2 regions of the Nocardioides secundeburneus genome follow, and region 2 is predicted to be linked to the other one. Evidence: riboswitches for the same ligand, from Rfam matches in the RefSeq annotation. Region 2 holds a riboswitch; the other holds the start of a gene.
The links. Region 2 has a riboswitch for cobalamin ahead of ABFT23_RS17520 (nitrite reductase). Riboswitches for the same ligand answer to the same signal wherever they lie in the genome.

Region 1 (5,785 bases), on a different contig from region 2:
AGCCGGCGCACCACCGCCGTGCCCACGTTGCCGGTGGCGCCGGTCACCACGATGCGCACGTCAGGCCCGCCGGTCCTCGACGACGACGTCGGAGCCGTCGCGTCGCGTGCGGCGGACCCGGAGCCGCGCCACCCGGCCGAGGGCCAGCACGAGCTGCTCGTAGCCCGGGACGCGCCCGTGGTAGCCGAGGAACCCGCGCGGTCCGCGGACCATGGCGCCGGTCTCGACGTCGTACGCGCTCTGGTGCCACGGGCAGACCAGGCACCCGTGCTCGTCGATGCGCCCCTCGGACAGGTCGGCCAGCTGGTGGCGACAGCGCCGCGAGACGGCGAAGTGCTCGCCGTCGCGGTTGCCGACGGCCCAGGGGCCGGCGCGGGAGACGGCGCCGGGCGGGAGGTGGTCGGCGGGGATGCGAGCGGTCATGGGCACCGGTATCCGCACCGGGCGCCCCCAACGGGTGACCCGTCGCGGGCGGCTCAGGGCTGCAGGTCGAACGGGGGCTCGATGTCGGTCGGGGGCACGAGGCCGGCGTCCTCGAGCGCGGCGCGCAGCTGCTCGGCGGCGTCGATGTTGAGCGGGCTGCTCACCCACGCCGCGTACGGCAGGTTGAGGAACCGGCCCTCGCGGACGGCGGGCAGGTCGCGGGTGCCGGGATGGCTGCGCAGCACCCGCACCTTGTCCTCGAAGGCCTGGCCGGGGTAGTCGACGAAGGCGACGTAGTCGGGCTGCGAGGCCACCACGCGCTCCCACGACACGGTGGTCCAGGTGTCGGCGACGTCCTCGGTGGCGTTGCGAGCCCCGGCGGCCTCGATGATGCCCTGCGGGCCGCCGAACGACCCGCTGGAGAACGGGGCCGTCGTGCCGCTGTCCATGAGGAAGACCGTGGGCGGCTCGCTGGCGCGCGGCGCGGCCTCGAGCCGGGCGAGCCGCGCGTCGAGGTCGGCGACGAGGTCGGCGGCCCGGTCGTCGCGCCCGGTGATCGCGCCCAGGTTGGTCAGGTCGGTGCGCAGGGCCTCCCACGGCCCCACGACGCCGCGCGCCTCGCCGTCGTCCTGACGGCACGACTCGGTGAGCGTGTAGCCGACGATGTCGCGGTCGGCGAGGCCCGCCGGCGTCAGGTTGGAGTCCTCGTCCCAGCCGTAGTTCCAGCCGGCGACCACGACGTCGGGCCGCTGGGCGATGACGTTCTCCAGCGTCGGGCGCTCGTCGGCGGCGACCGGCAACCCGGAGACCACGTCGGCCCCGTAGGCCTGGCCGAGCACGGCCACGTCGTCGCCGATGCCGGCGATGCCGGCCACCTGGTCCTGCGCGCCGAGCGCGAGGGTCATCGCGATCATCCCGCCGTCGTAGACGTAGAGCCGGGACGCCGGTGACGGGGCGACCAGGTCGGCGCCGCAGTTCTCGACGGTGACGGTCTCGGCAGCGGCCCCGTCGTCGGTGCTGCGGGGCACGGTCTCGCCGCACGCGGCCAGGGCGAGGGCGGCCAGGGGTAGTGCGAGGACGGCGAGGGTCGAGCGGGTGGTCATCGGTGCTCCTTCGTGGCGACCGGGCGTCCGGTGCCGAGGGTGAGGTGTCGGGTCCGGTGGTGCTCGTCGATCAGGTAGGCGGCGGGGACGCCGAAGACGTGGTCGATCACGTCGGGCGCCAGGGCGGCGGACGGCGTCCCGCTGGCGTGGACGACGCCGTCGTGCAGCACGACGACGCGGTCGAAGTGGGCGGCCGCGAGGGCCAGGTCGTGGATGGCGGTGACCACGGTGCGGCCGCTGGCGCGCAGCAACGCCAGCAGGTCGAGCTGGTGGCGCACGTCGAGGTGGTTGGTCGGCTCGTCGAGCACGACGAGGTCGCAGTCCTGCGCGAGCCCGCGGGCCAGGCTGACGCGCCGACGCTCGCCGCCGGACAGGTCGGCGCACGCCCGGTCGGCGGCGTCGTCGAGCCCGACCCAGGCGAGGGCGCGCAGCGCGGCGCCCCGGTCGTCGTGCCCGCGGGCCCACGGTGTCCGGTAGGGCAGGCGCCCGAGGGCGACGTACTCGACCACCCGCATGTCGGCCGGCGGGTGCTCCTCCTGGGCCACGAACGCCATGAGCCGGGCCCGCGCCCGGGCGCCGAGGGTGTGCACGTCGTCCGCCCCGACGGCCACCGAGCCGTGCACCGGGGTGAGCAGCCCGGCGACGGTGCGCAGCAGGGTCGACTTGCCGGAGCCGTTGACGCCCACGAGGGCGACCATCTCGCCGCGGGCGACCTCGAGGTCGACGTCGACGAGCACGGTGCGTCCGCCGACGGCGCACGAAAGCCCGCGCACGGCGAGGGCGGCGCTCACGCCTCACCGCCGAAGCGGTAGCGGCGTCGTCCGAGCAGGAGCAGGAACACCGGGGCCCCGACCAGGCCGGTGACGACGCTGAGCGGGATCTCCTGAGGGCTGACGACGGTGCGGGCGACGACGTCGACCCACACGAGGAACACCGCTCCGGCGAGAGCGGCCACCGGCACCATCACGCGGTGGCCGGCCCCGACGACGAGGCGTGCGAGGTGGGGCACCACCAGCCCGACGAAGCCGATGCCGCCCGAGACCGCGACGAGGATGCCGACGAGCACCGAGGTGAGCACGAACAGCCCGACGCGCACGGCGCGCACGGGCACGCCGACGGCCGCGGCCGTGTCGTCACCCGTGGTGAGCGCATCGAGCCAGCCGTGCAGGGCGAGCGCCGCGGCGGTGGCCAGGACGACGGCGACGACCGGGGGCAACAGCTGCGCCCAGGTCGCACCGGCCAGCGAGCCCAACAGCCAGAACAGCACCGACTCGGTGGCCCGCGGCTCGTTGCCGACGAAGACCAGGAAGCTGGAGATCGAGGAGAACGCCGACGACATGACGACGCCGGTCAGCACCAGCCGCAGCGGCGTGAGCCCGCCCTGCGCGATCGAGATGCCGAAGACCAGCACCGCGGCCGTCAGCGCGCCCACCAGCGCTCCGGCGGACAGCGCCCACGCGCCCAGCGACCCGAGGACGCCGAAGGCGATCACGGCGGTGGCGCCCACGCCGGCACCGGCCGAGACGCCGAGCAGGTAGGGGTCGGCGAGCGGGTTGCGGACCAGGGTCTGCATCGCCGCCCCCGCGACCGCGAGGCCGGCGCCGACGACGGCGGCCAGCAGCACCCGTGGCGCCCGCAGGTCCCACACGATCGTGTCGTAGACGTCGTCCGGCCCTGGGCGTGCGTGCAGGAGACGCTCACGGAGGACCTCGACGACACCGGCCGGCTGCAACGACTCCGACCCGAACCCGAGCGAGAGGACCACCGAGACGACCAGGGCGGCGCCGAGGCAGGTGTAGAGGGCACCCAGCCGGATCCAGCCGGGCTCGGGCCGGGGAGGGGGAGGTGGGACCGGGTCGGTGGGGCGGGACAACAGGGTCGGGAGCGCGCCGTGGCGCGGGCCTGGAGTGTCGATCGGTCACTCGGATCTGTGAGGGCCCGGAACGCGGGGCCGACGGCTGGGAGTGAGCCAGCCGGTCTTCGGACTCGGGTTCGACCCGGCAGGACACCTTCCCAGGCCGTCGCGCGGCCCAGTGGTACGTCGTCCTGCCAGTCACCCTCACCGCTGCGCGTCAGCTCCGGATTCACACCGGATTCCCGCGCACCCGTAGGTGCGTTCTGGCTCGGGGCGAACCTAGCAGTGGGTCGAGCGGGCCCGGGCCGGGAGGCCACGTCTCGCCGGGTCGCGAGCGAGCGTTCACACCGTGCTGACACGAGCGAAACGTCGCAGGAGGTTTGCGGGGTTGCGTCCTGGGTACTCTGGATCGCGGGGGGCGGTTCGTCGTGCCCTCGTACAGCCGCCGCCCACGAGCCGAGGTTCGATGCCCGACACGCCGCCCCACCTCCGTAGCGACGCCGTCGTCGGCGCCTCGGTGCTCCACGAGGCGCTCGTCATGAGACGCGAGGTCGAGATCGAGCTGGCCGAGGCCGGGGAGATCCGGGCCGCAGCCGTCGCCGAGGCGACGAGCCTGATCGAGACGGCGCGCCTCGCGGCCGCCGGCGTCGAGGAGCAGGCCGAGGCCGAGGCCCGCGCCATGGTCGAGCAGGCCCGCGAGCAGGCGATCGGCATCGTCACCCAGGCCCGTGTCGAGGCCGAGAACCTGCTGGCCGAGGCCCACGCCGACGCCGCCCAGTACGACGCCTGGGCCCGCCAGGAGGCCCGCGAGCGCCTCACGGGCGACCTCGCCGGCCTCACCCAGGCCATCGCCGAACGCCGCGACGACCTCGCGACGAGCATCCCGGCGCTGGAGGCGGCGATCGAGCGGGCGCTGGTCTCACTCGACGACGCCTCGTGGCTCGGCGTCTCCCTCGTCGACCAGGTCTCGCTCCCTGACGACGCCCCGAGCCACGAGGTCACCGAGGCCTCCCGTCCCGACGCTCCCCGACGTCGTCCCGAGGTGTCGCTGCGTGCCGTCGACGATCTCGTCGAGTCCGACGTCGACGTCGACGACGGGGCCGACCACGAGCCTCCGCTCGAGGACGCCGACGTCGTCCGAACGGACGAGCCCGTCGAGCCCGTCGAGCCCGTCGAGCCCGAGCAGTGGGCGTCGGTCCGGCTCGTGAGCTCCTCGGGTCAGCGTCGTTCGATGCTCGACGACGTCGAGCCGGAGACCGTCGGGCACGACGCCGAGACGTACCCGGCGGTCGAGATGACCGCGGCCGAGGTCGTCGAGATGGCCGAGGTGTCCGACGACCGGCGGCGTGGGGCCGACGACCACGGCGATCACGACGACCACGACGACGAGGCGCGTCCGCTCGGCTGGTTGTTCCGGTCGACGCCCACGCGCTGACCTCGACGCCGGCCCCGACCGGCGCTCAGCCCGGTGGGCCTGAGGCGCCCTGGGCGCGGGCGGCGGCGGGGTCGCAGGAGGTCTGCAGGTTGGCGTCGCCGCCCGCGCGCGCGGTCGGTCGTGCGAACGCGGTGACCGTGCGCACGGTGCTGCCCACCGGCAGCGTGGCGTAGAGCTGCATCCAGATCCTGCGGGGCCGCCCGGGCAGGAAGCACGACCAGGTCCCCGACACGATCGCGACGAGGTCGCCCTCGGCATCGTCGACGACGGCCTGCACGACGGCGCTGTCGACCGGGGCGCCGTCCGCCGTCACGTCGGCCACCACCACCGCGCCCACCGCGTTGGCGAAGACGCTGTCCAGCTGCACGGCGAGCCGCGGGCTGCCGTCGCTGCCGGCCGTCGACCAGACGACGTCGCGGTAGCCGACCTGCAGGTCGTCGACGCGCACGTCGGTGGGCAGGCGGAACGAGAACGCGTAGTCGGCGCCGGGGGGCACGTCGGCCACCGTGCAGCACGGTCCGGCGACCGTCGTCGTGACCGAGCCGGCCGTCACCACGGTGGCCTCGGCCTGGGCCCGGCGCAGCACCCGGTCGGCGGTGTTGCGCAGGACCACCGAGACGAGGCCGTCGTTCGCGGCCCATTCGCGTGTCTCGACCAGGCTCGGTGCCGGATCGGCGGGTCCGGGGCGCTCGGTGCCGTCGCGCTGGTCGTCCACGAGCGAGCAACCGGGCAGCAGGACGGTGACCGGTCCGACGACGAGTCCGGTGAGGAGCACCACGAGCAGGCGCGAGCCGGAGCGTCTCATCGTCGAGCCCCCCGTCCGCGCCGCGACCCGGCGGTCGCCGGGCCCGGGTGCCCGCATCGTAGTCGGCCCGGCCTCGTGACCGGTGAGGGTCGTGGATCGTGCTCGTGCCCCTCGTCGCTGGCAAGTCGACGTGCCAACGTTTCCCCGCCGTCGGTGGCGAACCG
Region 2 (5,785 bases):
CGCAGCACCGGCTTGATGGCCGTCTCGCTGGTCAGGTACACCTGCGCCAGGTGGCTCACCAGCGCCGCGGACGGCGTGTCGGAGACGAAGCGCTTGGCGAGCTTGCGGGCGATCCGCTCGGCCGTCTTGGGGTGGTGGGCCAGGTAGGTCAGGTAGGCGGTGGTGACGGCCCGCCCGTCGGGCGCGGTGTTGGCGTGGGTGAAGTCGAGCACCGTGACCTCGCCGGTCCAGTGGTCGGCGGCGTTGTAGGAGGCCGCCCAGGTCCGCCACATGTCGACCTTGTAGCCGGTGAGGATGCGCGCGGAGTTCTTGACGTCGTCCTCGCTGTGGTTGCCGCGGCCGACGGTGTGCAGCTCGAGCAGCTCGCGGCCGAGGTTCTCGTTGGGGGCCCGCTTGGTCGACGTCGCGTTGTCGAGCGAGATGCCCATGGCCGGGTGGGTGATGGCGGCGACGAGCATCTCGTCGAACCGGCCGAGCGCGTGGGAGCGGAGCATCTTGCCGTAGGCGGCGCGGTAGGTGAACACGCCGTCGTCGTAGACCGGCACGTGCAGGTGGTTCTCCCAGAACTCGGTCATCACCTCGAGCACCTGGCGCTGGGAGTAGATGCGGCGCAGCAGGCACCAGCGCGAGTAGTTCTCCATGGCCTGCCAGCCGCCCTCGACCTCGTCCTGGTTGCGCTTCCACAAGGTCGCGGCGTCGAGGTTGACCGAGGGCCACCACGACTCGAAGGCGTCGGCCGCGGTGTCGGCGACGGCGGCCGGCTCGAGCTGGCGGGCGAGCCAGGCCTCGGGGCTGCCGGCCGCGCGCATCTGGGCGTGCAGCGCGGGAGTCATGGCGTAGGTGAAGCGGTTGCCCAGGTGCAGCGAGGCCGCGGTCGGGATCGGCGACGACGCGAACGCAGGGTCGGGCTCGGGCGTCGTCGGGGTGGTCGGGGTCGTCGGGGTGGTCGGGGTCGTCGGCGTGGGGGGTGCCGGCGTCGTGGGCGTCTCGGGAGTCGGCGTCGTCGGCGTGGGGGGTGCCGGCGTCGTCGGGGTGCTGGGCGTGCTCGGGGTGTTGGGGGTGCTGGGCGTGCTGGGGGCGGCCCGGTGGAAGCGGTGCTTGCACCGGTGCAGCCGCCGGCAGGTGTGGCCCTGGTGCTTGGCGCAGCGGTGCCAGTGCCGGCACCGCTTGGCGTGGCGCCGCCGGGCGCTCGCCTTCCGGTCCGCCGTGGCGGCGTCGGCCCCGCCACCGTCGACGCCCGACGACACGGCGAGGGCGGCGATGCCCGCCACGAGGCCGCGCGTGAGGAACCGGCGGCGTGCCGACTCCTCGGTCGGGCGGTCGGCAGGAACAGCGGTCGGCGCAGGGGCCGTCGGCGTGGGGGGTGCGTCGATCACCGGTTCTCCAGGGGGGATGGAGGCCTCCGGGGGAGGCGTGGGGGAGCCCCCATCCTGGCCACCCTCCGGCCGGGCCTCCAACACCCCTGGGACACAAATGTCCGATCGGACATGCATGACCACCCGGGTGGGGCCACCGCCGCCGACGGACGGCTGATGGGTAGCGTGACGGACGCCATGACCGACCCGACCCGAGCGCTGCGCCGGATCCTGGTCTGGGAGCCTGACCTCGAGCCCGACGAGCGCTACGTGCCGCTGGTCGACCTCGACCTCGCCGACCTCGCCCGGGCCGTGTGCCGCCGCCTGGGCGACGCCCCGGCCCGCGTCGGCTGGTCGGCCGTCGTGATGGGCGTGGCGTCGCGCTTCTGGTCGGTGAGCGTCGTGCCCTACGCCGCCGACGGCGTCCTGGTCGACCCCGGCTGCCTCGTCGCCCGGCACGACGACGGCGCGGTCACGCTCGGCGTCCACGAGCCGCGGGGCCGAACCGACGCGACCGACGACGACCTCGACGCCGCGGTGCGCAGCGTGCTCGAGCCACTGGTCGACGCCGTCCCCCTCGCGCCGCGGCTGCTGTGGGGCAACGCCGCCGCGAGCCTGCACGCCGTCCCCCGGGTGCACCACCTGCCCCGGGCGCGACCGGTCGTCGACCGCCTGCTGGCCGGGCCGGGCTTCGCCGGCGAGCTCGACGTGCGCCCCGACGGCACGGCGCGCCGGCGTACCTGCTGCCTGTTCTACCTCGCCTCGAACGCCGGCCTGTGCGGCGACTGCGTGTTCGACGTCGTGCCCGCACGACCGTGAGAGGGGCCGGATTGCTATCGTCGGGCCGCCAGCGCGGGAATCCGGTGCGACTCCGGGACTGACGCGCAGCGGTGAGGGTGATCGGCAGGACGGCTGGCTCCGAGTGGGAGCAGCAGCCACTGGGTCGCAAGACCTGGGAAGGCGTCCACGGTCGGTGCGATCCCGAGTCCGAAGACCTGCTGGCCCTTGCGGCCGACCGCCGCGAGGTCGTGACCGGCCGACGCGTGGAGGCCGCAGACCTCCCAGGAGCCCTGTGCCCCGCACCAGACGAGACCGTTGCCCCGGCGTCGTGCGCCCGTGGCCGGCCGACGACGGCGCACTGGTCCGGCTCCGCGTGCCCGGCGGCGAGCTGGCCGCCGCGACGCTCGACGGTCTCGCCGAGGTCGCCGCCACCTTCGGCGACGGCGACCTCCACCTCACCTCGCGCGCCAACCTGCAGCTGCGCGGGGTCGAGCACGGCGAGCCGTTCCTGCGCGCCGTGGAGGCGCTGGGCCTGCTGCCCAGCCGGGCGCACGACCAGGCCCGCAACGTCGTCGTGTCCCCGCTCACCGGCCGGGTCGGCGGGCGCGCCGACCTGCGCCCCGTCGTGGCCGCGCTCGACGCGCTCGTGCTCGCCGACCCCCGCGCGGCCGGTCTGCCCGGACGCTTCCTGGTCACCCTGGACGACGGTCGCGGTGACGTCGTCGGACGGCCGACCGACCTCGGGCTGATGGCCCTCGACGACGCCACCGCCCAGCTGCGGCTCGGGGCCGGGTGGGGCGACGTCGTCCCGCTCGCCGACGCGCCGCAGGCCCTGCTCGGCCTCGCGCACCGCTTCCTCGACGTCCGTGGCGACGGCGTCGACGCGCCCTGGCACGTCGACGAGCTCGCGACGCCGCTCGCCGCGGTGCGCGAGCCCGACCCGCGCACGAGCCCGCGCACCGGGCCCGCCGCCGGCGACGCCGTCCTCACGGCTCCGGACGGCGTGCTCTCCCCCGACCACGTCGCGCTCGCGACCTCGACGGGCGGGCCGGTCCTGGTCACGCCCTGGCACTCCCTGATCAGGACGGACCTGCTCCCGTGACCTCACCGACGCCACCGACGCGCCGCTTCGACTACGTCGCCACCGGCCCGGCGATCTACGCCGACTCGTTCGCCACCATCCGGGCCGAGGCCGACCTCAGCAGCATCCCGGCCGGGGCCGAGCAGGTCGCCGTCCGGATGATCCACGGCAGCGGCCAGGTCGACCTGGTGCGCGACCTCGTCGTCCACCCGCGCCTCGGCGAGGCCGGCCGCGCCGCCCTGGCCGCTGGCGCGCCGGTGATCACCGACGCCCGCATGGTCGCCGTCGGCATCACCGCCGGACGGCTGCCGGCCGGCAACGAGGTCATGTGCTTCCTCAACGACGAGCGGGTGCCGGCACTGGCGCAGCAGTGGGCCACGACCCGCAGCGCGGCCGCGGTCTCGCTGTGGGAGCCCCACCTCGAGGGGGCGGTCGTCGCCATCGGCAACGCGCCCACCGCGCTGTTCCACCTGATGGAGATGCTGGTCGACGGCGCCCCGCGACCGGCCGCGATCATCGGCTGCCCCGTGGGGTTCATCGGCGCCGCGGAGTCGAAGGAGGCGCTGGCCGCGCTCGCCGACACCCACGGCGTCGACGTCCCGTTCGTCACCGTGCGCGGACGCCGCGGCGGCTCGGCCATGACGTCGTCGGCGGTCAACGCCCTGGCCTCGGTGAGCGAGGCATGAGCGGCCGGCTGACCTGCGTCGGCATCGGGCCCGGCGACCCGGAGCTGATCACCCTCAAGGCCGCGCGTCTCATCGGTGCCGCCGACGTCGTCGCCTACCACGCCGGCACGCGCACGACCTCCCACGCGCGACGCATCGCCGCCGACCTCATCCCCGCCGGCGTCGTCGAGGAGGAGCTGCGCTACCCGGTGACCACCGGCACCACCGACCACCCGGGCGGCTACGCCGGCGCGATGGCGGAGTTCTACGAGACCTCGGCGGCACGGTTGGCCGCGCACCTCGAGGCCGGCCGCGACGTCGTCCTGCTGGCCGAGGGCGACCCGATGTTCTACGGCTCGGCGATGTACATGCACGACCGGCTGGCCGAGCGCTTCCCGACCGAGGTGGTGCCCGGCGTCCCCGCGTTCGCGGCCGCCACCGCCGCGGTCGCCTCCCCGCTGGTGCGCCAGACCGACGTGCTCACCGTGCTGCCCGGCACCCTGCCCGAGCCCGAGCTCGCCCGTCGGCTCGCCGACACCGACGGCGCGATCATCATGAAGCTGGGTCGCACCTTCCCGGCCGTGCGCCGGGCGATCGAGGCCGCGGGCCGCCTCGACGGCGCGCTGTACGTCGAGAGGGCCTCGGCCCCCGGCGAGCGGTGGCTGCCGGTCGCCGACGTCGACCCCGACACGGTGCCGTACTTCTCGCTGATCGTGGTGCCGGGCGACACGGGGCCGCGTGCCGCCGTGGTCGAGCCGGCCGACGCGCCCACCGCCGCGGAGCTGCTCGTCGTCGGCCTCGGCCCCGGTCCCGACGGCTGGCTGACGCCCGAGGTCGCCCAGGCGCTCGCCGAGGTCGACCACGTCGTCGGCTACGCGCCCTACGTCAAACGGGTGCCCCAGCGCCCCGGCCTGACCCGGCACGCCTCGGGCAACACGGTCGAGGTCGACCGCGCCCGTGACGCGCTGCGGCTCGCGCGGGCCGGCGAGCGGGTGGCGGTCGTCTCCGGCGGCGACGCCGGCGTGTTCGGCATGGCGGCCGCGGTGTTCGAGGTGGCCGACGAGTTCCCCGACGTCGACGTGCGCGTGCTGCCCGGCCTCAGCGCGGTGCAGGCGGTGGCGGCCCGCGCCGGCGCCCCGATCGGCGGCGACTTCGCCGTCGTCAGCCTCTCCGACCGGCTCAAGCCGTGGGAGGTCATCGAGCAGCGCCTGCGCTCGATCGCGACCGCCGACCTGGTGCTCGCGATCTACAACCCGGCCTCGCGCTCGCGCACCGAGCAGGTCGTCGAGGCCCAGAAGATCCTGCTCGAGGAGCTGCCCGCCGACCGCCCGGTGATCGTCGGCCGCGACGTCGGCCGCGCCGAGGAGTCGATCACCGTCACCACCCTCGCCGACCTCGACGCGGCCGCCGTCGACATGAAGTGCCTGCTGATCATCGGCTCGTCGGGGACGAGGACCAGCCCGTCCGGTCGCGTCTGGACCAGCCGCGCGACCCGTCGCTGATCCCGTCGTCGATCAGCGAGGCTGCCGGTCGCGGGTGGCCGAGTAGAGCCACGAGTCGCCGCCGCCCCGACCGAGCGCCGGCCCCACGAGGATGACCGCGGCCTGGCGCAGCCCGGCCTCCTCGACCTGGTCGGCGATGTCGTTGACGGTGCCGACCAGCACCTGCTCACCCGGCTGCGAGGCCCGGTGGACGACGACGACCGGGCACCCGTCGCCGTAGTGCGGCGCGAGGTCGGTCATGAGCTCGCGGGTGCGCGTGATGCCGAGGTGCAGCGCGAGCGTGGCGCCGGTGCGGGCGAAGGCCTCGAGCGACTCCCCCGCCGGCATCTCGGTCGAGCGGGCCTGCGGGCGGGTGATCACGACCGACTGAGCCACCAGCGGCACGGTGAGCTCGCGCCCGAC

Region 1: linked by a shared signal. The riboswitch ahead of ABFT23_RS10810 (FecCD family ABC transporter permease) and the one ahead of ABFT23_RS17520 (nitrite reductase) in region 2 are both predicted to bind cobalamin.

What each region holds. Positions count from the first base shown of each region.
Region 1 is NZ_JBDUUE010000003.1:543,994-549,778, reverse strand. Features, by position in the region: gene ABFT23_RS10830 (NAD-dependent epimerase/dehydratase family protein) at 1-59, opposite strand, end outside; gene ABFT23_RS10825 (Rieske (2Fe-2S) protein) at 61-423, opposite strand; gene ABFT23_RS10820 (ABC transporter substrate-binding protein) at 477-1,526, opposite strand; gene ABFT23_RS10815 (ABC transporter ATP-binding protein) at 1,523-2,317, opposite strand; gene ABFT23_RS10810 (FecCD family ABC transporter permease) at 2,314-3,336, opposite strand; cobalamin riboswitch at 3,481-3,664, opposite strand; gene ABFT23_RS10805 (ATP synthase F0 subunit B) at 3,848-4,816, shown strand; gene ABFT23_RS10800 (hypothetical protein) at 4,842-5,621, opposite strand.
Region 2 is NZ_JBDUUE010000006.1:249,793-255,577, forward strand. Features, by position in the region: gene ABFT23_RS17510 (DUF1800 domain-containing protein) at 1-1,376, opposite strand, end outside; gene ABFT23_RS17515 ((2Fe-2S)-binding protein) at 1,554-2,174, shown strand; cobalamin riboswitch at 2,210-2,351, shown strand; gene ABFT23_RS17520 (nitrite reductase) at 2,464-3,237, shown strand; gene ABFT23_RS17525 (precorrin-8X methylmutase) at 3,234-3,902, shown strand; gene cobJ (precorrin-3B C(17)-methyltransferase) at 3,899-5,383, shown strand; gene ABFT23_RS17535 (cobalt-precorrin-4/precorrin-4 C(11)-methyltransferase) at 5,396-5,785, opposite strand, start outside.